DNA from 4 places in the Bradyrhizobium sp. Crot121 genome. Region 2 is predicted to be linked to each of the others. Evidence: predicted binding sites of a transcription regulator. Region 2 holds the regulator's gene; each other region holds the start of a gene.
The links. The regulator PhoB, encoded in region 2, activates phosphate uptake and scavenging genes when phosphate is short. The targets are predictions, from matches to a motif close to TGTCATNNANCTGTCAT.
Positions count from the first base shown of each region.

Region 1: AC5ZGW_RS29650 (RNA degradosome polyphosphate kinase) is a predicted target of PhoB. The motif match lies at 2,362-2,378, and genes of this name have one in related genera.
Region 3: AC5ZGW_RS06210 (alkaline phosphatase D family protein) is a predicted target of PhoB. The motif match lies at 4,302-4,318, and genes of this name have one in related genera.
Region 4: AC5ZGW_RS17675 (acetoacetate decarboxylase) is a predicted target of PhoB. The motif match lies at 4,319-4,335, and genes of this name have one in related genera.

Region 1 is NZ_JCAMOR010000043.1:54,340-61,770, forward strand. Features, by position in the region: gene purM (phosphoribosylformylglycinamidine cyclo-ligase) at 1-858, opposite strand, end outside; gene AC5ZGW_RS29640 (CDP-alcohol phosphatidyltransferase family protein) at 1,018-1,560, shown strand; gene AC5ZGW_RS29645 (P-loop NTPase family protein) at 1,646-2,323, shown strand; gene AC5ZGW_RS29650 (RNA degradosome polyphosphate kinase) at 2,452-4,632, shown strand; gene ppx (exopolyphosphatase) at 4,757-6,259, shown strand; gene AC5ZGW_RS29660 (TerC family protein) at 6,576-7,415, opposite strand.
Region 2 is NZ_JCAMOR010000006.1:52,965-60,395, forward strand. Features, by position in the region: gene AC5ZGW_RS08550 (aspartate aminotransferase family protein) at 1-450, opposite strand, end outside; gene AC5ZGW_RS08555 (GcrA family cell cycle regulator) at 949-1,464, shown strand; gene phoB (phosphate regulon transcriptional regulator PhoB) at 1,586-2,293, opposite strand; gene phoU (phosphate signaling complex protein PhoU) at 2,410-3,126, opposite strand; gene pstB (phosphate ABC transporter ATP-binding protein PstB) at 3,138-3,959, opposite strand; gene pstA (phosphate ABC transporter permease PstA) at 3,956-4,801, opposite strand; gene pstC (phosphate ABC transporter permease subunit PstC) at 4,803-5,792, opposite strand; gene pstS (phosphate ABC transporter substrate-binding protein PstS) at 5,994-7,004, opposite strand; gene AC5ZGW_RS08590 (ATP-binding protein) at 7,148-7,431, opposite strand, start outside.
Region 3 is NZ_JCAMOR010000004.1:35,868-43,298, forward strand. Features, by position in the region: gene AC5ZGW_RS06185 (hypothetical protein) at 1-489, shown strand, start outside; gene AC5ZGW_RS06190 (TAXI family TRAP transporter solute-binding subunit) at 508-1,683, shown strand; gene AC5ZGW_RS06195 (YkvA family protein) at 1,684-2,067, opposite strand; gene AC5ZGW_RS06200 (4a-hydroxytetrahydrobiopterin dehydratase) at 2,179-2,478, opposite strand; gene AC5ZGW_RS06205 (TAXI family TRAP transporter solute-binding subunit) at 2,651-4,093, shown strand; gene AC5ZGW_RS06210 (alkaline phosphatase D family protein) at 4,383-5,930, shown strand; gene AC5ZGW_RS06215 (response regulator) at 6,030-6,410, opposite strand; gene AC5ZGW_RS06220 (Crp/Fnr family transcriptional regulator) at 6,611-7,372, shown strand.
Region 4 is NZ_JCAMOR010000018.1:16,074-23,504, reverse strand. Features, by position in the region: gene AC5ZGW_RS17695 (acyl-CoA carboxylase biotin carboxyl carrier protein subunit) at 142-363, opposite strand; gene AC5ZGW_RS17690 (IclR family transcriptional regulator) at 497-1,471, shown strand; gene AC5ZGW_RS17685 (acyl-CoA carboxylase subunit beta) at 1,401-2,960, shown strand; gene AC5ZGW_RS17680 (patatin-like phospholipase family protein) at 3,113-4,279, opposite strand; gene AC5ZGW_RS17675 (acetoacetate decarboxylase) at 4,443-5,222, shown strand; gene AC5ZGW_RS17670 (transporter) at 5,355-6,374, shown strand; gene AC5ZGW_RS17665 (carbohydrate porin) at 6,394-7,431, shown strand, end outside.

The DNA.
Region 1 (7,431 bases), on a different contig from region 2:
TTTGAACACCGGCAGCACCGGCAGCCGGGCCAGATCGATACCGACGCCCAGATGCTTCGGCAGCACCCGCGGAATGTTGTCGGTGAAGCCGCCGCCGGTGATGTGGGCGAGCCCCTTGATCGCCCCGGTCTCACGGATCGCGCGCAGGCACGATTTGACATAGAGCTTGGTCGGCGCCAGCAGCGCGCCGCCGAGCGTCATGACCGGCGAGAACGGCGCCGGCGCGTCGAAGCTGACGCGCGACTGCTCGACGATCTTGCGCACCAGCGAAAATCCGTTGGAGTGAACGCCGGAGGAAGCAAGGCCGATCACGGCATCGCCGATGGCGATATCCGGCCGCGGCAAGAGCGTCCCGCGTTCGGCGGCGCCGACTGCAAACCCGGCAAGGTCGTAATCGCCGTCCTTGTAGAGCCCCGGCATCTCCGCGGTCTCGCCGCCGATCAGCGCGCAGCCGGATTCGCGGCAGCCCTCGGCGACACCCGCGACGATCGCGGCGGTCGCCTCCGGGTCGAGCTTGCCGCAGGCAAAATAGTCGAGGAAGAACAGCGGTTCCGCGCCCTGCACCACGAGGTCGTTGACCGACATCGCCACCAGGTCGATGCCGATCCCGTCATGCAGCCCGGTCTCGATCGCGATCTTGACCTTGGTGCCGACGCCATCGGTCGCGGCCACCAGCACGGGATCCTTGAAGCCGGCCGCCTTCAGGTCGAACAGACCCCCGAAGCCGCCGATCTCGGCGTCTGCGCCGGCGCGCGCGGTGGCGCGGACCATCGGCTTGATCAGATCGACCAGCCGGTTGCCGGCATCGATGTCGACGCCGGAATCCGCGTAAGTGAGGCCGTTCTTGCGCTCGGTCATGCAAAATTCCAGTTGAAGACGGCTGGTTACGAGGAATTCCGCCCCCGCGCAATGGCTCGCAAGGCGGCAGGCGGTATACTATGTAGATAACAGCCGGCTCAGCCCCCAAAAGGGCCGAATCTTCCGTGAATTCAGGCCGGTAGCCGGGAAGCGACCGAGTTGAGCATACCCAATATCATCACGCTGGGCCGCATCATTCTGGTGCCGGTCATCGTCTGGGCGATCGTCTCCAGCCAGATGGAAATCGCGTTTGCGATCTTCGTGATTGCCGGCGTCAGCGACGCCGTCGACGGTTTCCTCGCCAAGCGCTTCAACATGACGAGCGAGCTTGGCGCGCTGCTCGATCCGCTGGCCGACAAGGCGCTGCTGGTGTCGATCTACGTCGCGCTCGGGATCTGGGGCGCGGTGCCGCGCTGGCTCGTCATCCTCGTGGTCTCGCGCGACATCATGATCGTAGCGGCTGTGATCGTGTCCTGGCTGTTCGACAAGCCGGTCGAGATAAAACCGCTGATGGTCTCGAAACTTAACACGGGGGCTCAGGTTGCCTTCGCAGCCCTGGTGCTGGCCTCGCTCGGTTTCGGTTTCCAGCCAAGGCCTTACGATCTGATCCTGATGGGATTTGTCACCATCTTTACTTTGGTTTCCGTCTCCCTCTATCTCGTGGAGTGGGTGCGGCACATGAGCACGATCGAAGCGCGTTAGAGCGTAAAGAGCGTTTTCGCGCGAAGTGGGCACCGGTTCGCGTAAAGAAAACGCGTCAAGAGAACGGAAGTCCCGGAGAGTTTGCGTGGCAGGTAGCGTTCACCCTCGTCAGCTTGCGTTGGCGTTGCCGCATGCGGAGAGCCTGACCCGCGACGACTTCCTGGAGGGAACGGCGAATGAGGCCGGCCTTGCTCTGATCGAGAGCTGGCCCGACTGGCCGAACCGCATCATGCTGCTGGTCGGCCCCGAAGGAGCGGGCAAAAGCCACCTCGCCGCGATCTGGGCCGAGCGCGCCGGCGCGCGCTCGACAGCGGCGCACGCACTGTCGGCCGAGACCGTGCCGGCGGACCTTGCGACCGGTGCACTCGTGGTCGAAGACCTGAACCCGCACGGCTTCGATGAGCGCGCGATGTTTCACTTGCTCAATCTTGCCCGCCAGGACGAAGCCTTCGTGCTGATGACCGCTCGCATTCCGCCCTCCGCGTTCGAGATCGAATTGCGCGACCTCCGGTCACGGCTGCGCGCGGTACCGGCCGTGTCATTGTTGCCGCCAGACGATCTCTTGTTTCGCGGCCTGATCATCAAATACTGCACGGACCGACAGATGACCGTAGACGAATCACTGGTGAGCTATCTCGCCAGCCGGATCGAGCGTTCCTACGCCGCCGCCCGCCAGGCGGTGGAGCTGCTCGACACCGAGGCGCTGCGGCTCGGCCGGCCGGTGACGCGGGCGCTGGCAGCGGAACTGTGGCGCAACGCCTGATCCCTGTGACTTGACGGCGCGGGCTTCCGGAACGTCAATGTCATCGAAACGTCATCCACTTATCACAGGGTTTGCGTTGCATTTGCTTAAGTGGCTCTGGGCCTGAACTCGAATGGATCGAGAACTTCATGGAATCGGCACAACCTATTGAAGTACAAGAGAAAGAACAGGTTGCTGAAGGGCTACCGGCGATCGCGACGAGCCCCGAGCGCTTCATCAACCGCGAGCTTTCCTGGCTGCATTTCAATCGCCGCGTGCTGGAAGAGGCCGTCAATCCCGGCCACCCCGCGCTCGAGCGGGTGAGATTCCTGTCGATTTCAGCCAATAACCTCGACGAGTTCTTCATGGTCCGCGTCGCCGGTATCAAGGCGCAGGTCCGTGAAGGCATCCCGGAGCGCAGCCCTGACGGGCTGACGCCATCCGAACAGCTCGTCCTGATCAACCAGACCGTCTCCAAGCTCGCCTCCGACCAGCAGGCGATCTGGAGCGACCTGCGCACGATGCTCTCGGAAGTCGGCATCCAGCTCGTCGACGGGCGAGACGCCACCAAGACGGAGCGGGCCTGGATCGAGGATCATTTCCTCCACAGCATCTTCCCGCTGCTGACACCGCTCGCGATCGATCCGGCACATCCCTTCCCGTTCATTCCCAACCTCGGCTTCACGGTGGCGCTGCAATTGTCCCGGATCTCCGACGGCAAGGCGATGAACGCGCTGATCCGCATGCCCGGCAAGATTGACCGCTTCATCCGCATCCCCAGTGAGGGCCGGCTGCGCCTGATCACACTGGAGCAGGCCACCGGCCTCTTCATCGGACGTCTGTTCCCGGGCTACACGGTCATGGGCCAGGGCGCCTTCCGCGTCATCCGCGACTCCGAAATCGAAATCGAAGAAGAAGCCGAAGACCTCGTCCGCACGTTCGAGACCGCGTTGAAGCGACGCCGGCGCGGATCGGTGATCCGGCTGGAGATCGAGGCCAAGATGCCGGAGGAGCTGCGCCTGTTCGTGCAGCACGCACTCAACGCCGCCGACGACGAGGTTTTCCTGGTCGACGGCGTGCTGGCCATGAACGAGCTGTCGCAACTCACCCGGCTCGACCGGCCCGATCTCGAATTCACCCCCTATGTGCCGCGCCATCCGGAACGGGTGCGCGACCATGGCGGCGATATTTTTGCCGCGATCCGCCAGAAGGACCTGATCGTCCACCACCCCTACGAATCCTTCGACGTCGTGGTGCAGTTCCTGCAGCAGGCCGCACGCGATCCCGAGGTCGTCGCCATCAAGCAGACGCTCTATCGCACCTCGCAGAATTCACCGATCGTGCGCGCGCTCGCGGAAGCGGCTGAGGCCGGCAAGTCGGTCACGGCGCTGATCGAGCTGAAGGCCCGCTTCGACGAGGAAGCCAACATCCGCTGGGCGCGCGACCTCGAACGCGCCGGCGTGCAGGTGGTCTACGGCTTCATCGAGCTCAAGACCCACGCCAAATTGTCGATGGTGGTGCGCCGCGAGGGCAGCAATCTTACCACTTACGTCCACACCGGCACCGGCAACTACCATCCGGTGACCGCCCGCATCTACACCGATCTCTCCTACTTCACCTGCGATCCGGTCATCGGCCGCGACGCCGCGCGCGTGTTCAACTACGTCACCGGCTATGCCGAGCCGAGCGACATCGAAAAGATGGCGGTGTCGCCGCTCACGCTGCGCAAGCGCATCATCGAGCACATCCAGGGCGAGATCGGTCACGCGCGTCATGGCCGGCCGGCCGCGATCTGGATGAAGATGAACTCGCTCGTCGACCCCGACATCATCGACGCGCTCTATGAAGCATCGCAGGCGGGAGTGCCGATCGAGCTCGTGGTGCGCGGCATCTGCTGCCTCAGGCCGGGGTTATCAGGACTTTCCGAGAACATCCGCGTCAAATCGGTGATCGGCCGCTTCCTGGAACACGGCCGAATCTATTGCTTCGGCATGGGATATGGGCTGCCCAGCGCGAAAGCGGCTGTGTATATCTCCTCTGCCGACATGATGCCGCGGAACCTCGACCGCCGTGTCGAGGTGCTCTGCCCGCTGCAAAATCCCACGGTGCATCAGCAGGTTCTCGAACAGATCATGGTCGCGAATCTGAAGGATACGGAGCAGAGCTGGCGATTGTTGCCCGATGGATCGTCAACGCGTATGAAGGCCGCGAAAGGCGAAGAGCCTTTCAACCTTCATAATTACTTCATGACGAATCCGAGTCTGTCGGGCCGTGGAAAGTCTCTCAAGGAATCTTCACCGCGCCGTCTCACTCGCCGCAACGAGCGCTAGAGCGTTTTCGAGCGAAGTGGACACCGGTTCGCGTGAAGAAAACGCGTCAAAACAACAATCTAGAGCTTCGGTTCTGATTCAATCAGAACCGAAAATGCTCTAGCCACCACAAGGGGACTTTCCGGTGAAGCGACCGCGCAAGCGCGCTACCAGCGTCGCTGTCATCGATATTGGCTCCAACTCGGTGCGTCTCGTGATCTACGAGTCGCTGTCACGTAACCTCACCACGCTGTTCAACGAGAAGGCGCTGTGCGGTCTCGGCCGCGAGGTGCAGAGCACCGGGCTTCTTGCCGAGGATGCGGTCGCAAAGGCGCTGACGGCGCTGCGGCGGTTTCGCGCGCTGTGCCGGATCCAGAGGGTCGGCCGCGTCTATGCGATCGCGACCGCCGCCTGTCGCGACGCCAGGAACGGTGCCGATTTCATCGCCGAGGCCGAGCGCATCTGCGGAACGCGGATCGAGATTCTATCAGGCCCACGGGAAGCCAAGCTCTCCGCCCTGGGCGTCGTCTCCGGCGTGCACAAGCCCGACGGCATCGTCGGCGATCTCGGCGGCGGCTCGGTCGAACTGATCGACGTCAAGGGCAATCGCGTCCACAGCGGCGTGACGCTGCCGCTCGGCAGCCTCGCGCTGCAGGACCTCTCGCACAAATCGCTGAAACGCGCCGAGCGCATCGTCCGCAACGAACTGTCCGAGGTTCCGCAACTTAAGGCGGGCCGCGGCCGCAATTTCTACGCGGTCGGCGGCACCTGGCGCGCGCTGGCGCGCATTCACATCATCCAGAGCGGCTATCCGCTCAAGGTGATGCACGGCTACTCGATTCCCGCCGCTGACGCGCTCGATTTCGCGCAGCGCTTGCGCCGGCTGGCGGCCGCCAATTTGCTCGCCAATATCGAGGCTGTGGCCGACGCGCGGCGGCCGCTGCTCACCTACGCCGCGCTCGTTCTTGAATACATCATCCGGGTGGCAAAGCCGAAGACGATCGTGTTCTCCACCTTCGGCGTGCGCGAAGGCCTGTTCTACGAAATGCTGCCGCCAGCCGAGCGCGCCAAGGATGGCCTGATCTGCGCAGCGCAGACCATGAACGGCCTGCTCTCGCGATCGGCACGCCACGCGGAGGAACTGATCGCCTGGACCGATCGGCTGGTGCGCGTCGTGAGGCTGCGCGAGACCGACGAGGACCGTAGGCTGCGCCATGCCGCCTGCCTGTTGTCTGATATCGGCTGGCGGGTGCATCCCGATCACCGCGGCGAGGAAACGCTCAGCCTCATCACCAACGGCAATTTCGGCTCGATCACCCATCAGGGCCGCACCTTCGTCGCGCTCTCGGTATTCTACCGCTACGCCGGCCTGAGCTTGGAGAACGAACCGCCGGAAATCGTCCAGGAGATGGTGCCGCACACGATGCTCGAACGCGCGCGCCTGCTTGGCGCCGCGTTTCGCGTCGCGCACCTGATCTCGGCGGCACGGCCCGGCGTGCTGCCGGCAACCCATTTCCGCACCGACGGACGCAAACTCATGCTGGTGTTCGAGCACCGGATGGTCGATCTCGTCGCCGACCGCGTCGGCAGCCGCTTCAGGCAACTGGCGCGTCTGGTCGGACGCACCGGTTCGATCGTACGGCGCTAGCGACTTTCACCTCCCCCGCTTGCTGGCAGGGCTATCGCATATGAAATAGAACTTGGTTGGGAGTTCCTTCGCAGCCCATCCTTCGAGACGCCCGCCTTTGGCGGGCTCCTCAGGTCTGATTTCGCGGCGGAATCTTAGACCCTCATGGTGAGGAGCGCCGCCTGCGGCGCGTCTCGAGACGATGCTGCATCGCTCGGAGAACCATGAGGCCCGCCTCGTTCACGGCCATCAAACAGCTATATGCGATACTCCTGCCCGCGAGCGGGAGAGGGAGCGCAGCATTCATCGCGGATGCAAGTCGACGTAATTTTATACGCTACGCCGCCTTGGCGGCCCGCTCGGCGTGATGCAGCGCGCGCCGGCGCCAGATCGATCCGACGACCAGCACCACGATGACGCCAAGCAGCGCCAGCGCGATCTCGCCGCCATGGCCGCCGCCGGCAAAATGCGGACCGATGCCGAGCGTGCCCAGCCAGGAATCGAGCGTATTGCCGACCGGACCGGCAAACAGCGCATCGAGCTTGGGATCGACCGCCGGATCGGTCGCGATCACATCGCCGGCGATCCACCCGAGCAGGGCCGCGCCGGCCCAGACCAGCACCGGCAGTTTGCTGAGCAGTGCCATGATCAACGCCGCGCCCGCGACGATCAGGGGCACGCTGATCGCAAGGCCGAGCACCAGAAGCGGCACGCTGCCATTGGCAGCGGCGGCAACCGCGATCACGTTGTCAAGGCTCATGACGATGTCGGCGACGACGACGATCTGCACCGCCGCCCATAGATGCGCGGCCGCATCCACGCTGTCCTCGTCATCATGTTCGGGAACGAGCAGCTTTGCTGCGATCACGATCAGCGCCAACCCGCCGACGAGCTTGAGGTAGGGGAATTCCATCAAGGTCGCGACGATGCCGGTGAAGATGATGCGCAAAATCACCGCGGCCGCCGCGCCGAAGATCATGCCCCACAGCCGCTGGCGCGGCGCGAGCCCGCGGCAGGCCAGCGCGATCACCAAGGCGTTGTCGCCCGACAACAGCACATTGATCCAGATGATCTTGCCGACGGCGACCCAAAACGTCGAGGTCGCCATCTCGCTCTTGAACTGCGTGAAGAAAGCCGCGAGATTCGCGGGATCAACGATCTGCCACAGCCAGTCCACAGCGCTTCCTTTCGGC
Region 2 (7,431 bases):
GAGATATTTAGCGGCGCCGGTCGCGGCGAGTGTCGCGAGCGTGCGGCCATGGAAGGCGCCTTCGAAGGTGATGATGCGGTAGCGCTCCGGATGCCCCTTCGAGAAGTGATAGTGACGCACGACCTTGATCACGCCCTCCATCGCTTCCGCGCCGGAATTGCAGAAGAACACCAAGTCCGCAAAACTCTGCTCGCACAGCCGCGCGGCAAGCTTCTCGCCGTCCGGGCTCTTGAACAGGTTCGACATGTGCCAGAGCTTCGTCGCCTGTTCCTGCAGCGCCTTCACCAGATGCGGATGGGCATGGCCGAGCGCGTTCACCGCGACGCCGGAGGTGAAGTCGAGATAACGCTCGCCTTTGGTCGAGATCAGCCAACAGCCTTCGCCGCGTTCGAAGCCGAGATCGGCCCTGGCAAAAACGGGAAGCAGATGCGACGTGGCGCGGTCGGTCATGGCGATCACTGAAGGGTTCAGACAAGCCTTTCAGACAAGCCCCGGCGGCGTGCAGCGATGCAGACACGCGGCTGGAGCTCATCCAGCGAAAACAAAACGTGCCGCCTTTGCAGGGCGGCACGTGAAGGCATTCTATGCGCGCGGCGGGTGCTGTCAATCGCCACGAAGCCGCCAGGCTGCGCTGCAAAGTGCCGGTAATCCGCAGTTTTCCGGTGTGGTGGAAAAGCCCGATTGCAATCCCTAAATGTCGGAACATGTGGACGCATAGGCGCGGACTCTTGCGCCAGAGTCACGCCATATTGTAGCGTCTAGCCTGTCGGGTACGACATCTCGTGCGGCAGTTTTGATCCCTTAGAGTCCTTTGTGTGCGGCGTACACGTTCGGGTGCGGTTTTCGTGCCCGGCGAGCCTTAAGGGATTCTGCCCGCAGGGATTTTTGAGATTAGGCATCGCAGCGCTGTCCCAGGATCGGCCGGCGCAACGCGAAGGGAAAGATGCGATGACGGTATTGACCTGGTCCGACGAACGCGTCGAGCAGTTGAAAAAGCTCTGGGAAGGTGGCCTCTCGGCCAGCCAGATCGCTGCGGAACTGGGCAACGTGACCCGCAATGCGGTGATCGGCAAGGTGCACCGGCTCGGCCTCTCGGGCCGCGCCAAGAGTCCTGCTGCAGCCGCGCCGCGGCAGCGCAAGGCGCGTCCCGCACAGCCGATGATGCGCGTGGCGCGTCCGGTCTCCCGCGGCAACACCGCGCTCGCCCACGCCTTCGAGGTGGAGGTGGAAGCGGACCCTATCGCCTACGACAATGTGGTGCCGATGAGCCAGCGGCTGTCGCTGCTCGAATTGAACGAGGCCACCTGCCACTGGCCGGTCGGCGATCCCTCGAGCCCGGAATTCTTCTTCTGCGGCGGCAAGGCGCTTCCCGGCCTGCCCTATTGCGCGCACCACTCCCGCATCGCCTACCAGCCGGCGGCTGACCGCCGCCGTCCGACGGTCAAGCCGTCACAAGGCAAGTAAGCCGACGACAGATCGTAGCCTGGGTGGAGCGCAGCGCAACCCGGGAACGCTGTATCGGCGGGTCCAAATTTCCCCGGGGTTACGCTTCGCTGCACCCGGGCTACGGATTGAGGTCGCCGGTTTACGACTGCTCGGCCTTCGCGAAGCGATCATCGAGCGCGTAGCCCGCGCCGCGGACGGTACGGATCGGGTCCTGCTCGCGGCCGGGATTGAGCAATTTGCGCAGGCGGCCGATGTGAACGTCGACGGTGCGCTCGTCGATATAGATGTCGCGGCCCCAAACGCTGTCGAGCAGCTGCTCGCGGCTGAACACGCGGCCGGGATGCTCCAGGAAGAACTCCAGCAGGCGATATTCGGTCGGGCCGAGATCGATCGGGCGGCCCGAGCGCGCGACGCGGCGCTTCTCGCGGTCGAGTTCGATGTCGCCATAGGTGAGCACGGTGGCGAGCCGCTCCGGGCTTGCCCGGCGCAACAGGCCCTTCACCCGCGCGAGCAGTTCAGGCACCGAGAACGGCTTGACGATGTAGTCGTCGGCACCGGTCGCCAGCCCCCTCACGCGCTCGCTTTCCTCGCCGCGCGCGGTCAGCATGATGATCGGGAGCTGCTTGGTCTCCGGCCGCGCCCGCAGACGGCGGCACAGCTCGATGCCGGAGAGTCCCGGCAGCATCCAGTCGAGCACGACAAGGTCGGGAATACGTTCCTTGAGCCTTGTGTCCGCATCGTCTCCACGGGCGACCGTTTCGACATCATAGCCTTCTGCATCGAGATTGTAGCGCAACAGCGTCGTCAGCGCTTCTTCGTCTTCGACCACCAGAATGCGTGCGCTCATCGGCTTGGCTTCTCCTATAGCGGGATGACTCTCTGCTTGAATCGTCATCCCACTCTTCCTTTGATGTTTGAGCAGGATCTTGGCTGAAAGCCGGCGTCGACTTTCCGGATGTTGCTCTAGTTGCCCGGAACGGTCGTGGCGAACGTCGTCATATCCCCCTTCGGCCGCTTGTCGGTGATCTGCTGACCCTCGATCATGTAGAAGACCGTTTCCGCGATGTTGGTGGCGTGGTCGCCGATCCGCTCGATATTCTTGGCGCAGAACATCAGGTGGATGCAGAACGAGATGTTGCGCGGATCTTCCATCATGTAGGTGAGGAGCTCGCGGAACAGCGAGGTGCAGATCGCGTCCACCTCCTCGTCGCTCTTCCAGACGTTCATCGCCGCCGGCAGATCGTGCGCGGCATAGGCGTCGAGCACGGACTTGACCTGCGACAGCACGAGGTCGGTCATGTGCTCCAGGCCGCGGATCAGCTTCAGCGGCTGGAAGTCGTTCTCCAGCGCGGCGACGCGCTTGCCCATGTTCTTGGCGAGGTCGCCGATCCGCTCGAGGTCGGTCGCCACCCGCATCGCGCCGACGATCTCGCGCAGGTCGACAGCCATCGGCTGGCGGCGGGCGATCGTCAGCACGGCGCGCTCCTCGATCACGCGCTGCAGGCTGTCGATCTCGATGTCGGAAGCGACGACACGCTTGCCGAGCGCGACGTCGCGGCGGATCAGCGCATCGACGGATTCGGTGATCATCCGTTCGACCAGCCCGCCCATCTCTGCGACCAGACGGGTCAGTTCCTGAAGATCGCTGTCGAATGCCTTGGCGGTATGTTCAGAAGCCATGATGTCCCTCCTCAACCAAACCGGCCGGTGATGTAGTCCTGGGTGCGTCGATCGCTCGGCGAGGTGAAGATCTTGCTGGTGTCGTCGAACTCGATCAGTTCGCCCAGATACATGAACGCGGTCTTGTCGGAGACGCGCGCCGCCTGCTGCATGTTATGCGTGACGATCGCGATCGTGTAGTCCTCCGACAATTCCTGGATCAGCTCCTCGACCTTGGCGGTCGAGATCGGATCGAGCGCCGAGCAGGGCTCGTCGAACAGGATAACTTCGGGCCGCACCGCAACCGTGCGGGCGATGCAGAGGCGCTGCTGCTGGCCGCCGGAGAGGCTCAGGCCGGAGGCGTTGAGCTTGTCCTTGACCTCGTTCCACAGCGCGCCGCCGCGCAGCGCTTTCTCGACGCGGCCGTCCATTTCAGATTTCGAGATCTTCTCGTAAAGGCGGATGCCGAAGGCGATGTTCTCATAGATCGTCATCGGGAACGGCGTCGGCTTCTGGAACACCATTCCGATCCGCGCCCGCAGCAGGTTGAGGTCGAGCTTGGGGTCGAGGATGTTGGTCTGGTCCAGCATCAACTGGCCGGTGGCGCGCTGGCCGGGATACAGGTCGTACATCCGGTTGAAGATCCGGAGCAGGGTCGACTTGCCGCAGCCGGACGGGCCGATAAAGGCGGTGACGCGGTTGGTGCCGAGCGTCAGGTTGATGTTCTTCAACGCATGGTGCTCGCCGTAATAGAAGTTGAGGCTGCGTGCAGTCACCTTTGGCGCCGCTTCCGGCAGCGACTTCTGGGGAATGGCCGCGCTCGGGCTGGTCGTCGATACGGACAGATCGGTCATTTTGCGCTCCTTTCGGCGCCGAGAATGCGCGCGCCGATGTTGAGCGCGAGCACGGTCAAGGTGATAAGCAAGGCCCCGCTCCAGGCGAGCTCCTTCCAATAGGCGTAGGGGCTCTGCACGAAGTTGTTGATGGTCACCGGCAGGTTCGCCATCGTCTTGGTCAGGTTCAGGCTGAAGAACTGATTGGACAGCGCGGTGAACAGCAGCGGCGCGGTCTCACCGGCGACGCGGGCGGTCGCCAGCAGCACGCCCGTGATCAGGCCGGAGCGCGCCGCGCGATAGGCAATCCGCTTGATCACCAGCGAGCGCGGAAGGCCAAGCGCGGAGGCCGCCTCCCGCAGCGGGTTGGGGACGAGCAGCAGCATGTCCTCGGTAGTGCGGAGCACAACCGGGATGACGATCACCGCCAGCGCCAGACAGCCGGCCAGCGCGGAGAAGCCGCCCATCGGCACGACGACCGCGCCATAGATGAACAGGCCGATGATGATCGACGGCGCGCTCAAGAGGATGTCGTTGATGAAGCGGATCACCGAGGTGAGCCGGTCATGCTTGCCGTATTCGGCCAGATAGGTGCCCGCGAACAGGCCGAGCGGCGCGCCGATGCCGACACCGATCACGGTCATGATCACCGAGCCGACGATCGCGTTCAACAGACCGCCATCGGTGGAGCCGGGCGGCGGCGTGTTCTTGGTGAAGACGTCGAGGCTGAGGCCGGCGAGACCGTTGTAGAACAGCGTGAACAGGATCAGCGCCAGCCAGGTCACCCCGAACGCGGCAGCGGCGATGCAAAGCCCGCGGATGATGATGTCGTTGCGGCGGCGTGCTTTGTAAATCGGGTTCATGTCAGTTCCCCGCCTTCCTTTCCAGACGCATCAGCATCAGTCGCGCGCAAGCGAGAACGATGAATGTCAGCACGAACAGCAAGAGGCCGAGCAGGATCAGGCCCGACTGGTGCAATCCGTCACTCTCGGCGAATTCGCTGGCGATCGCCGCCGAGATCGTCGTGCCCGGCGCGAAGATCGAGGAGGAGATGCGGAACGAATTGCCGATGATGAAGGTCACGGCCATGGTTTCGCCGAGGGCGCGGCCGAGCGCCAGCATGATGCCGCCGATCACGCCGACGCGGGTATAGGGGATCACGACGTTGCGGACGACTTCCCAGGTGGTGCAGCCGACCCCGTAGGCCGCCTCCTTGAGGACCGGCGGCACCGTCTTGAACACGTCGACCGAGATCGCCGTGATGAAGGGCAGCACCATGATCGCCAGGATCAGCGCGGCGTTGAACAGGCTGAGATAGGATGGCGGGCCTGCGAATATCGCACCCAGCACCGGCACGCCGTCGAACACGCGGATCATGAACGGCTGGAACGTGTTGGCGAGGAACGGGCCCAGCACGAAGAAGCCCCACATGCCGTAGATGATCGAGGGGATGCCGGCGAGCAGTTCGATCGCGATGCCGATCGGGCGGCGCAGCCATTGTGGGCAGAGCTCGGTGAGGAAGATCGCAATGCCGATGCCAACTGGAATGGCAATCATCATCGCGATGACAGAGGTGATCAGCGTGCCGTAGATCGGCCCGAGCGCGCCGAGCACCGGCGGGTCTGCCGAAGGCGCCCAGCGCTGGGTCCACAGGAACGAGAAGCCGTATTCCTTCATTGCCGGCCAGGCGCCGGCGATCAGCGAAAGGATGATACCGCCTAGGATCAGGAGCACCGAAATCGCGCAGGCGCGAGTGATCCAGTAGAAGGTGATGTCACCGAGTTTGAAGGCGCTGAGGGCCCTGGCACGATCGTAAGGTCCGGAGGCTGCCATTACGTCGCTTTGAACGGCCATGTCTGCCACGCCAATCCCCTGTGTTTACTCGATCGCAACTTACTGCGCGACCCGTTCTGAACGTTTTCCCGCATCGTCGCAGGATGCACCCCGTCGGGCGTAGACCCGGAATCCACAGCTTCGGTTGCGAAGCGATGGATTCCGGTTTCTCGACTTTGTCGCGCCCGCAGAGGACGGGGCGCGACGCTCGCTATGCGAGCCTCAGCTCTTGATGTCCGACGACCAGGTCTTCTCGATCAGCTTGACGACCGGCTCCGGCATCGGGATGTAGTCGAGCTCTTCGGCGGCCTTGCCACCCTTCTCGAACGACCACTTGAAGAACTTGATGGCTTCGGCCGAGGCCGCCTTATCCGTCGGCTCCTTGTGCATCAGGATGAAGGTCGCCGCGGTGATCGGCCAGGACGCATCGCCTGGCTGGTCGGTCAGGATCACGTAGTAGCCCGGAGCCTTGGCCCAGTCCGCGTTGGAAGCAGCGGCCTGGAACGCAGCAATGGTCGGCTGCACGGTCTTGCCGGCCTTGTTGACCATCGCCGCATAGGTCAGCTTGTTCTGCTTGGCGTAGGCGTATTCGACATAGCCGATGGCGTTCTTGGTCTGGCTGATGTTGCCGGCAACACCCTCGTTACCCTTGGCGCCAACGCCAACCGGCCACTCGACCGCGGTGCCCGAACCGACCTTGGACTTCCAATCGGCATTCGACTTGGAGAGGAAGTCGGTGAAGTTGAAGGTGGTGCCCGAACCGTCGGAACGGCGGACCACGGTGATAGCGTCGGAGGGCAGCTTCAGCTTCGGATTGAGCTTGGCGATCGCCGCATCGTCCCACTTGGTGATCTTGCCGAGATAGATGTTGCCGAGCACCTCGCCCGACAGCACCAGTTCGCCCGGCTTGATGCCTTCGAGGTTCACGACCGGCACGATCGCGCCCATCACCATCGGCCACTGGACGAGTCCGTCCTTCTCGAGCTGCTCGGCCTTCAGCGGCGCATCGGTGGCACCGAAGGTCACGGTCTTGGCCTGGATCTGCTTGATGCCGGCGCCGGAGCCGATCGACTGATAATTCAGCCCGTTGCCCGTTTCCTTCTTATAGGCGTCCGCCCATTTGGAATAGATCGGGAACGGAAAGGTCGCGCCCGCGCCAGTGATATCGGCCGCAAAGGCCGACGTCGAAACGGCCACCAAGCCGGCAGCGACGATTGTCCTAAAGAAATTCATGGGGTGGTCTCCAATCCTGTGAGCGAAGCGCCGGATGCGCCCGATCGCGCTCACGCCGGTCCGTTTAGGAGCGGTCGATGCTCGTTTTACGAAGGTTGGATGACAGTTGGATGACACATTCAACCAATTGAAAGTGCTTGATTTTATGCCGCCACAGGGGTCTTCACCTGGGGAAAACAGGCGGTAAAAGTGGCGCCGTTTTTCGGCACGCTTTCGATCAAAAGACGGCCGCGATGACGGTTAAGAATATGTTTCACCAAGGATAATCCAAGCCCGGTTCCGCCCTGGAGGCGGCTGTCGCCGACGTCGACCCGGTAGAAGCGCTCGGTCAGCCGCGGCAGGTGTTCCGGGGCGATGCCGGGACCGAAATCCCGCACCAGGACCCGGATCTCCGGGGCGCCCTCGCCGGAGGCGGCCTCCTTCAGCG
Region 3 (7,431 bases), on a different contig from region 2:
AGCGAGCCTGTACCGCCACCATCGACCAATTCAGGTCCGCCGTCGCGCGAGCAAATCACGGCCGCGTATCAGGAGGCGATCAAGGGCGGCCAGGCCGTGGTCCGGTCGGTGGCACCGCCATCTGCCGCTCCACCGGCACCAGCAGCCGCTCCACCCGCGCCATCCGCCGCAGTACAAGCGGCACCGCCCGCTGCGCCGCCGGCAAGACAGGTCAGTCCCGACGAGCTCGGCGCACTGATGAAGCGGGCGAACAGCCTGCTTGCGATCGGCGATATCGCAGCCGCACGGCTGCTGCTCGAGCGCGCCGCCGATGCGCAGGAGGCCGACGCGGCGCTGCTGCTGGCGCGGACCTACGATCCCCTGGTGCTGGGAACGAAGGATGCGCGCGCCATCACGCCCGATCCGGCTCAGGCGCGGATCTGGTACCGCCGGGCGGCCGAGCTTGGCTCGCAACACGCCCAGCAACGTCTCACACAAATGCAAGATTGAACCTTTTTGGGGTAGCACATGCTGCGATTGTTTGGAGTGGCGTTATTCGCCCTGACGATGATTTGCGGCCCGACAGTACGGGCTGAGGAAACCGAATATGATCCGGCCAAGGTCAGCGACAGCCTGAGGGCCATCTTCCAGTTCGGCTCGGCCGCCACCAAGCAGAACCTGAACGCCAACACGGTGACGCTGATCACGGGCACGATCGGCGGCACCTACGTCCAGTTCGGCGCCGACCTCGCTTCCGTGCTCGACGACGGCAACAAGTTGCGCGTACTGCCGATCGTCGGGCGCGGCTCCGTGCAGAGCGTCGCCGATATCCTGTTCCTGCAGGGCGTCGATCTTGGCATCGTCCGCGCGGACACGCTGGACTATCTCGAAAGAAAGGGCTTTGCGAAGGACATCAAGAGGCAGTTCGCCTATGTGACCAAGCTCTATAACGAGGAGATGCATGTCGTCGCGCCGAAGACGATCAAGACCCTGAAGGATCTCGACGGCAGGATCGTCAGTGTCGACCTGCCCAATGGCGGCACCTTCGTCACCGCGCTGACAGTGTTCGAGCGGCTCGGGATGAAGGCGAAATTTCTCTACATCGAGCAGCGCATCGCAATGGAGAAATTGAAGGCCGGTGAAATCGACGCCGTGATCGTGACCGGCGGCAAGCCGTACAAATCCGTCAGCACATTCAACAATGACGGCCGCTTCCACCTCGTCACCGTCAACTATGACAAGCCGCTGCAGAACGACTATCTGCCGGCGACGCTCACCTCGAAGGATTATCCGAACCTGATTTCGGATCAGGAGCGCGTCGACACCATCGCCGTGCCTGCCGTGCTCGCGGCCTATAATTGGGCGCCGAACACCGAGCGCTCGCGCAAGCTGGCGCTGTTCGTGGACGCTTTCTTCACGAAATTCCCGGCCTTCCAGAATCCGCCGTTCCATCCGAAGTGGAAGGAGGTCTCGCTGGCTGCACCGCTGCCAGACTGGACCCGGCTGCCGTCGGCCAAGCAATGGCTGGAGAAGCACAGCGTGGAAGCGGTGACACGCAGTCGCTTCGATGAGTTCCTGAAGCAATCGCCGGGCGCAGCCAAGCTGCAGACGGACGCCGACAAGGAGGCGCTGTTCAAGCAGTTCCAGGCCTGGGAAGCGGAGAACAATGCCCGCGCGCAGGTGCGCACAGGCGAGAAGCGCTAGCTAGATCTCCTCGGCCGTCTCGATGCCGCGCTTCAGCGCGGCACGGGCGGCTTCGCGGTGCTCCGGCGTGATGTGGCTTGCGACCATGCGGATCGCGGTCGCCAGGATCGCAGCATCATCGGTGAAGCCGAGAACCGGCATCACGTCCGGCACGAAGTCGAACGGCAGGACGAAATAGGCGATGGCGCCAAGCAGCGCCGCCTGCACATGGCGCGGCGTCTCTTTGTCGAAGGCGCAATAATAGGCCGCCAGTAGATCTTCGGCGAAAGGCAGTTTCGCCGCCACCCGCTTCAACTTGATCCAGAAACGCCGTCGCACGCTCTCGCGGTCCTGCGCCAGCCCATCGGCCGGCTCGAAAGCGACAGTGTGTTCGGATGATGTCATCGGAAGAAGCTCCCTCGGACCACAGCCGCCAAACGGTCCCGCGACCCCTGACGCAAAAGGTGGGGACCTCCCGCCTGCCCTGCAAGATCATCCAAGGAGAAGTCGCCTCTCTCAGCCAGCCTGCTTGGCGATCGCCTCCATCGCCCTGGCCAATTCGATGTCGCGCGCCGTGACGCCGCCGGCGTCATGGGTTGCGAGCACCACATCGACCGTCTTGTAGACGTTCCTCCATTCCGGGTGATGGTCGCGCTTCTCCGCGATCAGCGCGACGCGCGTCATGAAGCCGAAGGCCTCGTTGAAATCCCTGAACGTGAAAGTCTTGGCGATCGCCTCACGTCCCGGCACCTCGGACCAGCCGGATAGTTCCTTCAGCGCCGATTTCCGCGGTTCCGCCGATAACCGTCCTGCCATGGCAAATCTCCACTTCACTCGTTCACACCCTAACACCGGCAGCCACCAGCGGGATCCATGCTCACGACGCGGCCGCAAAGCGCGTCCTATCGCCGCTGGTAACCATGACGGGATTGTAACCTAGCTGCTGCCGGAATTTTGTTACAATGCAAAGGATAAACGCGTCGGCGGGATGACCCAGAACCTCAAACGGCTGTTTGCGCGATCGATGACCGAGCCTGACTTCGTCGCCGCTCCAGCTTCGCCTCCGCCGCGTTCGGCGCGGCGTCGGCTGAGTTTCGTGATGATTGCCGGCGCGCTTGCCATCATCGGCGCACTGGCCGCCGGCTATTACTTCGCGATGCGGCCGGTGAACTTGAAAATCGCGGTCGGGCCCGCCAACAGTGACGACCTCAAAGTAGTCCAGGCGCTCGCCCAAGCCTACAACCAGGGCAACAGCCAAATCCGGCTGCGTCTGATGCAGACGGACGGCGCGGTAGCGAGCGCCGAGGCGCTGGCCGGCGGCAAGGCCGACCTCGCCATTATCCGCGGCGATCTGGATGTCCCCAAGAATGCGCAGGCGGTGGCGACGCTGCGCAAGAATGTCGTGGCGATCTGGGTGCCGCCGCAGGGCAAAGGCAGGGGCAGGAAAGCAGCGCCAAAAATCACCAAGATCGCGCAGCTCGCCGGCCACCGCGTCGGTGTCGTCGGCCGCACGCCCGCCAACGTCAACCTCTTGAAGGTGATCCTGCAGCAATATGGCGTCGACCCCGCCAAGGTAGAGATCGTCCAGTTTCCCGCCAATGAGACGGCCGAGACCATCAAGGGCCAGAAGGCGGACGCCTATCTCGCCGCCGGACCCGTCAACAGCAAGATCACAACCGACGCGATCGCAGCTTCGACGCGCGGCACGCCGACCTTCCTCGCCATCGACGCGGCGGAAGCGATCGCGCAGAACCATCCCGCCTATGAAGCCTCGCAAATCCCCGCCGGCTCGCTCGGCGGCGTCGACCGCCCTGCGGACGAGGTCAAGACCATCAGCTTCTCGCACCATATCGTGGCGCGCAGGGGCATTTCCGAATCGACCATCGCCATCTTCACCCGACAGCTGTTCTCGATCCGGCAGTCGCTGAAGAACGATTTCCCGCCGGCCGCCAGGATCGAGACGCCGGACACCGACAAGGACGCCACGATTCCCGTGCACCCTGGCGCTGCGGCTTTCGTCGATGGCGACGAGAAGACCTTCCTCGACCGCTACAGCGATTACATCTGGTGGGGGCTGATGCTGGTCTCCGCAATGGGTTCGGCCGGCGCCTGGTTTGCCGGCTACCTGAAGAAGGACGAACGCAGCATCAACACGTCGCAGCGCGACCGGCTGCTCGACATGCTCGCTGCCGCGCGCCACAGCGATTCGATGGAAGAACTCGACCAGATGCAGGCCGAAGCCGACAACATCCTGCGCGAAGCGCTGACCTGTTTCGAGCACGGCGGAATCGAGCAGGGCACGCTGACCGCCTTCAACATCGCGCTCGAGCAATTCCACAATGCGGTCACCGACCGCAAGCTGCTGTTGATCAGCATGCCGCAAAACCTGCAGCGCGCCAGCGCGCAATTCCGGGCGGCAGGGACCGCTTAGCCAAGGCGGGACGCAATCGGGTTCGCTTCAGTTCCCTGTTTGCGGGGCACGCGACCTCTCCTCCGTCATTCCGGGATGCGCCGAAGGCGCAGGCCCGGAATCCATCGGGCCGCAAGCGACGTGGATGAATGGATTCGGGGCTCACGCTTCGCGTGCCCCGGAATGACGACCAGATGCAATTTCTCTGCGATCACGTGGAGATGGCCGCCGTAATCGCTTCGTCATAGAATCCTTCTAGGTCTGTTGCGACATTTCGGCGCATCCGGCGCCGGACCGACGGAGGCTTGCCATGACGATCAGGATTTCCCGCCGAAAGTTCCTCTCTTCAGCCGCTGTCGGCGCCGGCGTCATCGCGATGCCCCACCTCTCCCGCGCCGCCGACCGGCCGGCCGTCACCCATGGCGTGCAGTCCGGCGACGTCGGAGTTGACGGCGGCGTGGTCTGGGCGCGCGCCGACCGGCCGTCGCAAATGATGGTCGAGGTCGCGACGACCGAATCCTTCAAGGACGCGCGCGCACTGCCGCCGATCGCGGCCCTGCCCGAAAGCGATTTCACCGCCAAGATGCTCCTGGAAAACCTGCCCGCGGGCCAGGACATCTTCTACCGCGTGCGCTTCCGCGACCTCGCCCATGTCAACGTCCTCGGCGAGCCCGTAACCGGCCGCTTCCGTACCGCGCCCGCCGACCGGCGCGATGTCAGCTTTGTCTGGGGCGGCGACGTCGCCGGCCAGGGCTGGGGCATCAATCCCGACGATGGCGGCATGTTCACCTTCGCCACCATGGCCAAATACAAGCCGGATTTCTTCCTGCATTCCGGCGACACCATCTATGCCGATGGCGTCATTCCGTCCGAGGTGAAACTCGCCGACGGCAAGCTCTGGAAGAACCTCACCATCCCGGAGAAGGCCAAGGTCGCCGAGACGCTCGACGAGTACCGCGCGGCGCACAAGTACAACCTGCTCGACGAGCATGTGCGCGGCTTCAATGCGGAGGTGCCGATCTTCGTGCAGTGGGACGACCACGAGGTCACCAACAACTGGTCGCTGTCGAAACAGCTTCCTGCCGCCTACAAGGAGCGCGACATCAACGTGCTGGCGGCGCGTGCGGCGCGCGCCTTCCACGAGATGTATCCGATGCGCGAAAGCATCGTCGAGCCGGGACGCGTCTATCGCACGCTCAGCTACGGACCGCATCTCGACGTATTCATGCTGGACGAGCGCAGCTATCGCGGACCCAACGGGCCAAACCAGCAGACCAGCTACGGTCCCGATGCTTATTTCCTTGGCCCGGACCAACTCGCCTGGCTGAAGCGCGGACTGCTCAACTCGCGCGCCACCTGGAAGGTGATCGCCTCCGACATGCCGCTCAGCCTCATCGTCTATGACGATGCGGCCAACAGCAAGGGCTCCGAAGCGTTCGCGCAAGGAGACGGCCCGGCGCGCGGCCGCGAGCTCGAGATCGCCGAGATCCTGCGTTTCATCAAGACCGCCGGGATCGTCAACACCGTGTGGCTGACCGCCGACGTGCACTACGCCGCCGCGCACTATTACAATCCGAACAAGGCGCAGTTCCAGGACTTCGACCCGTTCTGGGAATTCGTCTCCGGCCCGCTGCATGCCGGCACTTTCGGCCCCAACGAGCTCGACAACACGTTTGGACCCGAGGTGAAGTTCATCAAGGCGCCCGGAGCCGACAAGCAGAACCTGCCGCCATCGGCGGGCATGCAGTTCTTCGGCCACGTCAAGATCGACGGCGCGACCGGACAGATGACAGTAACCTTGCGCGACCGCGCCGACGTCGCGCTGTGGTCGACCACGCTCGACCCGAAGCCGGTGTAACATCGTAACGTAGTGACGTGACGTAGCCCGGATGGAGCGCAATCCGGGACGGTCTATCCGCGAACCCAGGACCCCGGATTGCGCTGCGCTTCATCCGGGCTACGAATCCGAAACCCTCATTCGCAGCGCTGCTTCCAGCGCTTCGGTCGAGCATGGCTTGACCAGGCGCGGCTTGCCGGCCAGCGCAGCGGGAAGCTGGACGTCAGCGCCATAGCCGGTGACGAAGAGATAGGGGATCCGTAGCGCGTCGAGCTCCTCGGCGAGCGCAAAGGTGTTCTCGCGGGCCAGCACGACATCCAGCAGCGCGAAGTCGGGCCGGCGATAGGCGATCATCTGAAGTGCTCGCGCGACGCTGGTCGCTGTCCGCACCGTCTTCACCCCGAAGCCGAGGATCGTGTCCTCGAAATCGATGGCGATGATCGGGTCGTCCTCGACGATCAACACGTCGGAAGGCATGCGGCTGAAGAGGGCCGGTATCATATGCGCGCCAGGTCCTGTTTTGAGGCATTGATCTGATGGTCCGGACATGAGCCGCCAGTCGGCACGCTGCCGGCGCCTCTGAAGCACACCGGCGGTTCCCGCATTGAAACCACCACACTGCGGTCCCGGCGTCTGTTCACTTGTGCACACAACAGGAGGAACGGGTTGACTATCGTCGCGGTTGGTGAGGGGGAGACCCGATGCTTCAACAACGCAGCCAACCGGACAGAGCCGACCGGCCCTTCAACAACCTGTTGCGCCGTCTGAGCGACGCCGATTATGGGCTGATCGCACCGCACCTCGCGCGCGCCGAGGCCAATGCCAACGACCTGCTTTACAGCCCCGGCGACGACGTCGAGACCGTGTATTTTCCCTGCGGGCCCGGCCTCGTCTCCTACCTCGTGACCAACGAGGACGGCCGGGACGTCGAGACCATTCTGGTCGGCCGCGAGGGTGCCGTCGGTGGCATCGTCAGCCAGGGATCTCTTCCCGCCTATACCCGCATCATCGTCAAATTCGGCGGGCCGTTCGCGCGGATGACGGTCGGCAGGCTGGAAGCGGCCAAGCTGAAATCGCCCTCGATCCGCAACGTCTTCGCGCGCTACGCCGATTGCATGCTGGCGCAGATCTTTCAGTCGACGGCCTGTAACGCGATCCACTCGATCGAGCAGCGCACCGCCAAATGGATCATCTCGGCGATGGAGCGCACCAATGGCGATGGCGCTGTGCCGCTCACGCATGAGCAGCTCGCCACCCTGCTGGGGGTGGGCCGTAGCTATGCCAGCCGCGTGATTCAGTCCTTCAAGGCCGAAGGCGTGCTGGAGACGCGCCGCGGCGCGATCCTGGTCCGCAACCACGACGTCTTGCGCCTCCGCTCCTGCCTGTGCAACGAGGCCGTCAAGGACCACTTTGAGGAGGTGCTCCGTGGGGTCTATCCGAGCAAGGAAGAGGAAGCCGGATAGGCATCATGAAATCAGGCTGAATTGCATCCCCGGCCACGGTGCGCCCCCTCTCCCGCTCG
Region 4 (7,431 bases), on a different contig from region 2:
TTTCGCTACGCGAAACTTGTTGTTTGCGAGGATCATTGCATCGCATCGCGATGATGGCAACGGCGCACCGTTGGCGCGCACTGCCACCATCGTTGCATCACCGGACAGATTGTCGCGGATCGAGCCTTGAATGTGTGCGCGTCAGGTCTCGACGATGGCGACCGCCTGTCCTTCGGCGATCACGTCGTCGACGCTGACGAGGATCGACTTGACCGTGCCCGACGCGGTCGACGTCACCGGAATCTCCATCTTCATCGCCTCAACCAGCGCGACCTCGTCGCCATCTGCGATGCTGGCACCGGCCTCAACGGGTATTGCGCATACACGGCCGGCCACTTCGGTGATGATCTTGATATCTGGCATTCCACGCTCCCCATCCGTTTCGCGAAACGCATAGCGCTCTGCGAACGGCTTTTGTTGTGGCCGCACATTGCCTGAGGTAGCTTGTTCTGCAAGTGGAATTTTATTCCGTATGGCGGAATGGAGCCTATAACAAATGGGAAGACGCTCAGAGCGGCTTAGCCGCCAAGGAATGCTCGCCAGCGATCTCGCAGGCGAGGGCGACGTGATCCAGGTCGTGTCGCGCGCGTTTGATGTCCTCAGATGTTTCGAAGGACACGAAGCGCGGCTCGGTAATCTTGAAATATCGAATCGTTGCGGCCTGCCGCGATCGACGGTGTCGCGGCTCACGCACACGCTGACGCGGATGGGCCAGCTCGTCTATCTGCCGCGGGACCAGAAATATCGGATAGGTCCTAGCGCGGTGGCGATGAGCACCGCGATGATGAAGGGCCTGCAGCTCCGCAACCTGATCCGTCAGCGTCTGCAGGACGTCGCCGAGCAATTGCCCGGCACCGTCGGCTTCGTCATCCCCGATAGGTTCCAGCTCGTCTATCTCGAATACGCGCGCTCGGCGAACGCTCTCGGCCTGCACGAGGTCACCGGCAGCCGGATCTCAATGGCGACCACCGCTGCGGGCCACGCCTATACGGCTGCGCTCGAGCCCGAGGTCGGCGATGCCCTGATCGCGGAGATGGAGCGCGAGATTCCCGAAGGCGCGAAGCTGCTCAAGCCGCGCATCGAGGGCAATCGCCGCCTCTTGCGCGAGCACGGCTATGTCGTCGCCTGCGGCCTCTGGAGCCCGCACATCAACGGCGTCGCGGTGCCGCTATGGTCGCCGCAATACCAGACCTATGTCGTGACCACGATCGGCCTGTTGTCGGCGATGTATGACGAGAAGCGGCTGCACAAGGAGGTCGGGCCGCAAATGGTGCAGCTCGGCGCCGCGCTCGCCAGCCTGCTCGAAGGCGCCGACGCCAGCATCTTCAATAACCGGCTCGAGCGAAAACCTGTTCCGGCAGCCGTGAACCATAACAAGATCATAAAAGCGGAGGAAAGGAATGAACTGGAAGCCGGAACTCGACGAGCTCGCCCGGCGCGAAGCGTTCGCGCGGGAGATGGGAGGCGTTGAGAAGGTAAAACGACAGCGCGATCAAGGCCGGCTCACCGTTCGCGAGCGCATCGATAAGATTGTCGATCAGAAATCCTTTCACGAGATCGGCGCCATATCCGGCATCGCCGAATATGACGAGAACAACGAGCTCAAGCAGCTGACGCCCGCGAACTGCGTGTTCGGCCGCGCCAAGGTGGACGGCCGTCCGGTGGTCGTGGTCGGCGACGATTTCACCGTGCGCGGCGGCTCGGCTGATGCGTCGATCTCCGCCAAGCCGCTGATGGCGGAGGAGATGGCGCATGATTTCCGGTTGCCGATCATCCGCATGATCGAAGGCTCCGGCGGCGGCGGCTCGGTCAAGACGATCGAGACGCGCGGCGCAGCCAACCTGCCCGGCGGCGTCGGCGGCACGCGCTGGTACTGGTACACGACCGCGAACCTCGCGCGCGTGCCGGTCGTCGGTCTCGGGCTCGGCTCGGTCGCAGGCCTTGGCGCGGCGCGACTTGCGGCCACGCATTATTCGGTGATGACCAAGAACTCTGCGATGTTCGTCGCGGGCCCGCCGGTGGTGAAGCGGCTCGGGCAGGATCTGACCAAGCAGGAGCTCGGCGGCGCCGACATCCAGACCCGCGCCGGCGCGATCGATCAGGCAGTCGAGACCGAGGAGGAGGCGTTCGAGTGCGCGCGGCGCTTCCTCTCCTATCTGCCGCAATCGGTGTTCGAACTGCCGCCGACCATTCCCTGCACCGACGATCCTGAACGATCAGAGGAATCGCTGACGAAGGCGGTGCCGCGCAATCGCCGGCAGGTCTACAAGATGCGCCCGATCATCGACGCTGTCGTCGACAAGGGCTCGTTCTTCGAGGTGAGCGCCAATTTCGGCAAGCCGATCATTGTCGGCCTGGCGCGGCTCGAGGGCAGGGCGGTGCTGCTGCTGGCGAGCGATCCCTTCCACTATGGCGGCTCGTGGACCGCGGAAGCCTGCCAGAAGGTGGTGCGTTGGGTCGATTTCGCCGAGACCTTCCATCTGCCGGTGGTCTACCTGATGGACTGCCCCGGCTTCATGATCGGGCTGGAGGCAGAGAAGAGCGCGACCATCCGCCATGGCGTGCGCGCGATGGCGGCGGTCAACCAGAGCACCGTGCCCTGGTGCACGATCATCGTGCGCAACGCCTTCGGCGTCGCCGGCGTGGTGCACCAGCCGGCGAACCGCTTCTCGATGCGCTACGCCTGGCCGTCGGCCTATTGGGGCTCGCTGCCGCTGGAGGGCGGCATCGAGGCCGCCTACCGGGCCGACATCGAGGCAGCGCCCGATCCGGCGGCGAAGCTGAAGGAGATCGAGGACCGTCTGAACAAGCTGCGCTCGCCATTCCGCTCGGCCGAAAAATTCTGGGTGGAGGAGGTGATCGACCCCCGCAGGACGCGCTCGCTGCTCTGCGAATTCGCGCGTTTGGCTGAGCCGATCCGGACCGCGGGGCCGCCAGGCAACATGTCGACAAGGCCGTAGTTGCTGCCTGACCCTCATGGTGAGGAGCCGCGTAGCGGCGTCTCGAACCATGAGGCCCGGGTCTCACAGGCGGCCCATCCTTCGAGACGCCTGCTTACGCAGGCTCCTCAGGATGAGGGGGAGTGCGTGGCGCCTGCGTCCTTTCGGCAGTTCTACACCTCGCTCTCGCGGTGCACGTCATGGACCACGATGCCGGCGTCGGGCATCTTGATCCAGTCGCGCCGCATCAGCGTACGCTTGGTGTCCTCATGCCCGCTCATCCAGTGCTCGCGCATCGAGGTGCCCGAGAATTCGTGATCCTTGGCGTGGCCTTCATAGGCCTTCTGCTGATAGATCAGTTGCAGGATCGCGATGCTCGGCAGGGCGCTGTTGGAATCGCGGAGCTGGCGCTCTTCCTCCGATAGCTGCTCGTTCGGAATCTTCGACAGCGCCTTATAGAGGCGGGCGCGGAGATTGTGGGTCTTGCGATACATATCGGTGTTGTAGCGCGTGCGCGAGGAATACATGATGTCCTTGTGGCGGGCCATTACGTCGTGGATGTCGCGGGGCAGCACGCCGCGGGCCGAGAACAGGTCGACCTGGAATACCAGTGAATTGAGGCTGTCGACCTGATCGAGCAGATGCTGCAGCGGCGTGTTGGAGACGATGCCGCCATCCCAGAAATGGTCGGTGCCCACCTTTACCATCGGCAGCGCCGGGGGCAACGCGCCGCTCGCCATGATGTGCTCGGGAATGATCTCGTCATGCGCGTTATCGAAATAGATGAAATTGCCCGACAGCACGTTCACCGCGCCGACGGCAAGCCGCATCCTCTTGGAGTTGATGCGCTCGAAATCGACCAGCTCGAGCAGCGACTCGCGTAGCTGCGCCGTATCGTAATAGCTCGTGGCGGTCCTGGCGCCGGCTGGGCTGAACCATGGACTGGTGGTGTGGGGCGCGAAGAAGCCGGGCTGGCCCAGCACCGTCGTCATGAACGAGGAGGTGAAGTTGCGGGCCTTGCGGAAGATGTCGCCGTCCGGCGTGTAGTGCCAGATCTTGCGGCTGGTGATGCGGTCCCAGAATGTGTGCAGTCGCTCAAGCCGCCGCTCCGGCGGATTGCCGGCGATGATTGCCGAGTTGATCGCGCCGATCGAGACGCCGCAGATCCAGTCCGGCTCGATACCTGCTTCGTGCAGCGCCTGATAGACGCCGGCCTGGTAGGCGCCGAGCGCACCACCGCCTTGCAGCACCAGCGCGACACGGTCGCAGCGCTCCGGCCGCCAGCCGCGATGGGAGGTTGCAGTTTCTTGTTCGTCGAAATGTGGGCTACGCGCATCCATGTCCTTGCACTCCCTGCGCGCCAACGATTCCGTGTGCCCGTGACGCGCTGATGACAGCCGCCAAGGGGACATTCGGGTCACGCGGCTGAAGGAAATCCCTCATATCAATGTCAATGTCCGTCGCTAGCGTTCGGGCCATTAATTGCAAAACAGGGGATTTGCGATGCGCAGGGAAGAACTATTGCGGCTTCCGTCAATGCCTGCCGCGGGCCCAAGCTATCCCGCAGGACCCTACCGCTTCGTCAATCGCGAATTCCTGGTCATCACCTACGAGACCGATCCCGCGCTGATCCGTGCCGGGCTGCCTGAGCCGCTCGAGCCGATTGATCAGCCGATCGTGCACTACGAATGGATCAAGATGCCTGATAGTTCCGGCTTCGGCAGCTATACCGAGTCCGGTCTGGTGATCCCGGCGCGCTTGCACGGCGAAGAGGTCAATTTTGTTTCGCAGATGTACCTCGACGATGATCCGCCGATTGCGGCGGGCCGGGAGATCTGGGGCTTTCCGAAGAAATACGCCCATCCCAAGCTCGAGATCGTCAAGGACACGCTGACCGGCACGCTCGAATACGCCGGCCAGCTCGTCGCCATGGGCACCATGGGCTACAAGCATGAGAGCATGGCGGGCAATGGCGACATCACCCGCGCGACGCTGTCGAAGACGCAAGTTAATCTGAAGATGATCCCGGGAGTCGATGGCCGTCTCGAAGTCTGCCAGCTCGTCGCGATCAACCTGACCGACATCAACGTCAAGGGCTCATGGATCGGCCCGGGCCGGCTGCATCTGGTACCGCACGTCAATGCGCCGGTTGCGGATTTTCCGGTGCGGCGGGTGGTCGGCGCGCACCATTTCCTCGCCGATCTGACGCTGCCGTTCGGCCGCGTCGTGCACGATTACAACAAGGAAGCCGAGCTGGTCGCAACGGGTCTCGCGGCGGAGTAGACTGCGACATCAAACTGTAACAGAAGCGTAATTCAATCGTCGCGTGCCGGCGTGTGGGGAAGGTGCCCCGCACTGATATGTGCTGGCATGCGCAGGGGTTGACGATGTCTCGCGTTGAGCTTCGGGCTGGTCATGTCGGCTGAACCAGCGAAAATTGTCAGCGTGCCGGCGGACGCCACTCCGGTGATCCCCGGCCTGGTGTGGGCGTTCCGTCTGCATGGCGACGGCACCGCTGAATCCTTGCCCATCGAAGCGCCGATCGAGTTCAGCCATGATGGCAGGCTCTGGCTGCATTTCAATCTGGCGGATGGTCGCAGCCGGCAATGGCTTGGCGGCCTGCAGTTTCCGATGCTGGCGCGCGATCTCTTGCTGTCGCATGACAATTTCCAGCAGCTCCACACCATCGACAACTGCGTCTATGGCGTGTTCTCCGATCTCGTGCGCGAGATCGACTCCCCAACGGAGGAAACCGGCTTCCTTCGCTTCGCGATGACCGAGCGTCTCCTGATCAGCGGCCGCCATCAGGCGCTGTGCGCGGTGGATGCCACGCGCCGCGTGCTCGAAGGCGGCCATCGTGTCGCGACGGTGGCGGCGCTGCTTGAGAAGATCATCGACGAGGTCGCCGACACTATGGACCGGATGGCCGACAAGATCGCCACCGAGATCGACGGCATCGAGGAACGGGTGCTGTCCGGCGAGACCAAGTCGGAGATGCGGGCCGGGCTCGGCCGGTTGCGGCGAACCTGTCTGCGGCTGCATCGTCAGCTTGCCGGCTTGCGTGTCCTGTTCCACCGGCTCGAGCAGAAGAGCCCCGAAAATCTCAGCCCGGCGCTAAGGCTGCATGCCGCAAAGCTCGCACAGCGGCTCGACGGTCTCGACCACGATATCACCGAGCTGCGCGAACGCAGCCGGTTGCTGGAGGAAGAGCTTCGCTTCAAGCTGGAGGAGGAGAGCAACCGGCATCTGCACGCGCTGTCGGTCGTGACCATGATGCTGCTGCCGCCGACGCTGGTTACCGGCATCTTCGGCATGAACACCAAGGGACTGCCGCTCACCGACGTCGACAGCGGCTTCCTGTGGGCCGCGGTGCTGTTGATCGCCGCCTCGGGCCTTGCCTATCTGATCATGCGTCGCCTGGGCATCGTCAAATAACGGGCTGCGGTATCATTGCATGTACCGAGTGCTCATCCGCGCGGTCACGGCATTCGCGGCGATCACTGCCCTTGCCCTCGCAGCCGCCCGCGCGGCAGATCAGCCCGACGGCGGCGACAAGGACCTGCGCGACAGGCTGGCCGATGCCGGCTACCAGTTCAGCCTGACCTATATCGGCGAGGGGCTCGCCAACGTCTCCGGCGGCATGCGTACCGGCGCGATCTATACCGGGCGTCTCGATCTCGGCACCACCATCGACCTTGAAAAGGTGATGGGCTGGACCGGCGCCACCTTCCACGCCAACGTGTTCCAGATCCATGGCGATGGCATGTCGCGCAGCTATATCGGCAATCTGATGCTGGTCTCCGGCGTCGAGGCCTTGTCCTCGACGCGGCTCTATGAGCTCTGGATCGAGCAGCAACTGCTTGGCGGCAAGCTCGCCGTCCGCGTTGGCCAACAGGCCTCCGACATTGAGTTCATCGACAGCCAGTACGACGACATCTTCATCAACTCCGCGCTGGGCTGGCCCGGCATCACAGGGATCAACCTGCCGGGGGGCGGGCCGTCGCCGCCACTCGCGGTTCCTGGCATCCGTATCAAGGCGGCGCTCTCAGACCGGATCACCGCCTATCTCGCACTGTTCGACGGCAGTGCGGCACCGCCGGATGCGGACGACGCGCAGATCGCCAATGCCAACGGCCTTCTGTTCCGCCTCAACGATCCGCCGTGGTGGATCGGACAGCTCAAATACAAGTTCGAGATCGGCGAGAGCCGGTTGCCGGCGACGATCACCGGCGGTGGCTGGTATCACATGATGTCGTTTCCCGATCAGCGCTTTTCGGGTGACGGCCTGTCGCTCGCCGATCCCAACAGCTCCGGCGATCCGGCATGGTGGCGCCGAAACCAGGGATTGTTCATGGTCTACGAGCAGCAATTGGCGCGCGCCGCACCCGGTTCGGACAAGGGCGTCGCATTCTTCATGCGGGCCTCGGTGAGCCCGTCCGATCGCAACCTGGTCAACGCCTATGTCGACGGAGGCTTCCTGTTCACCGGCTTC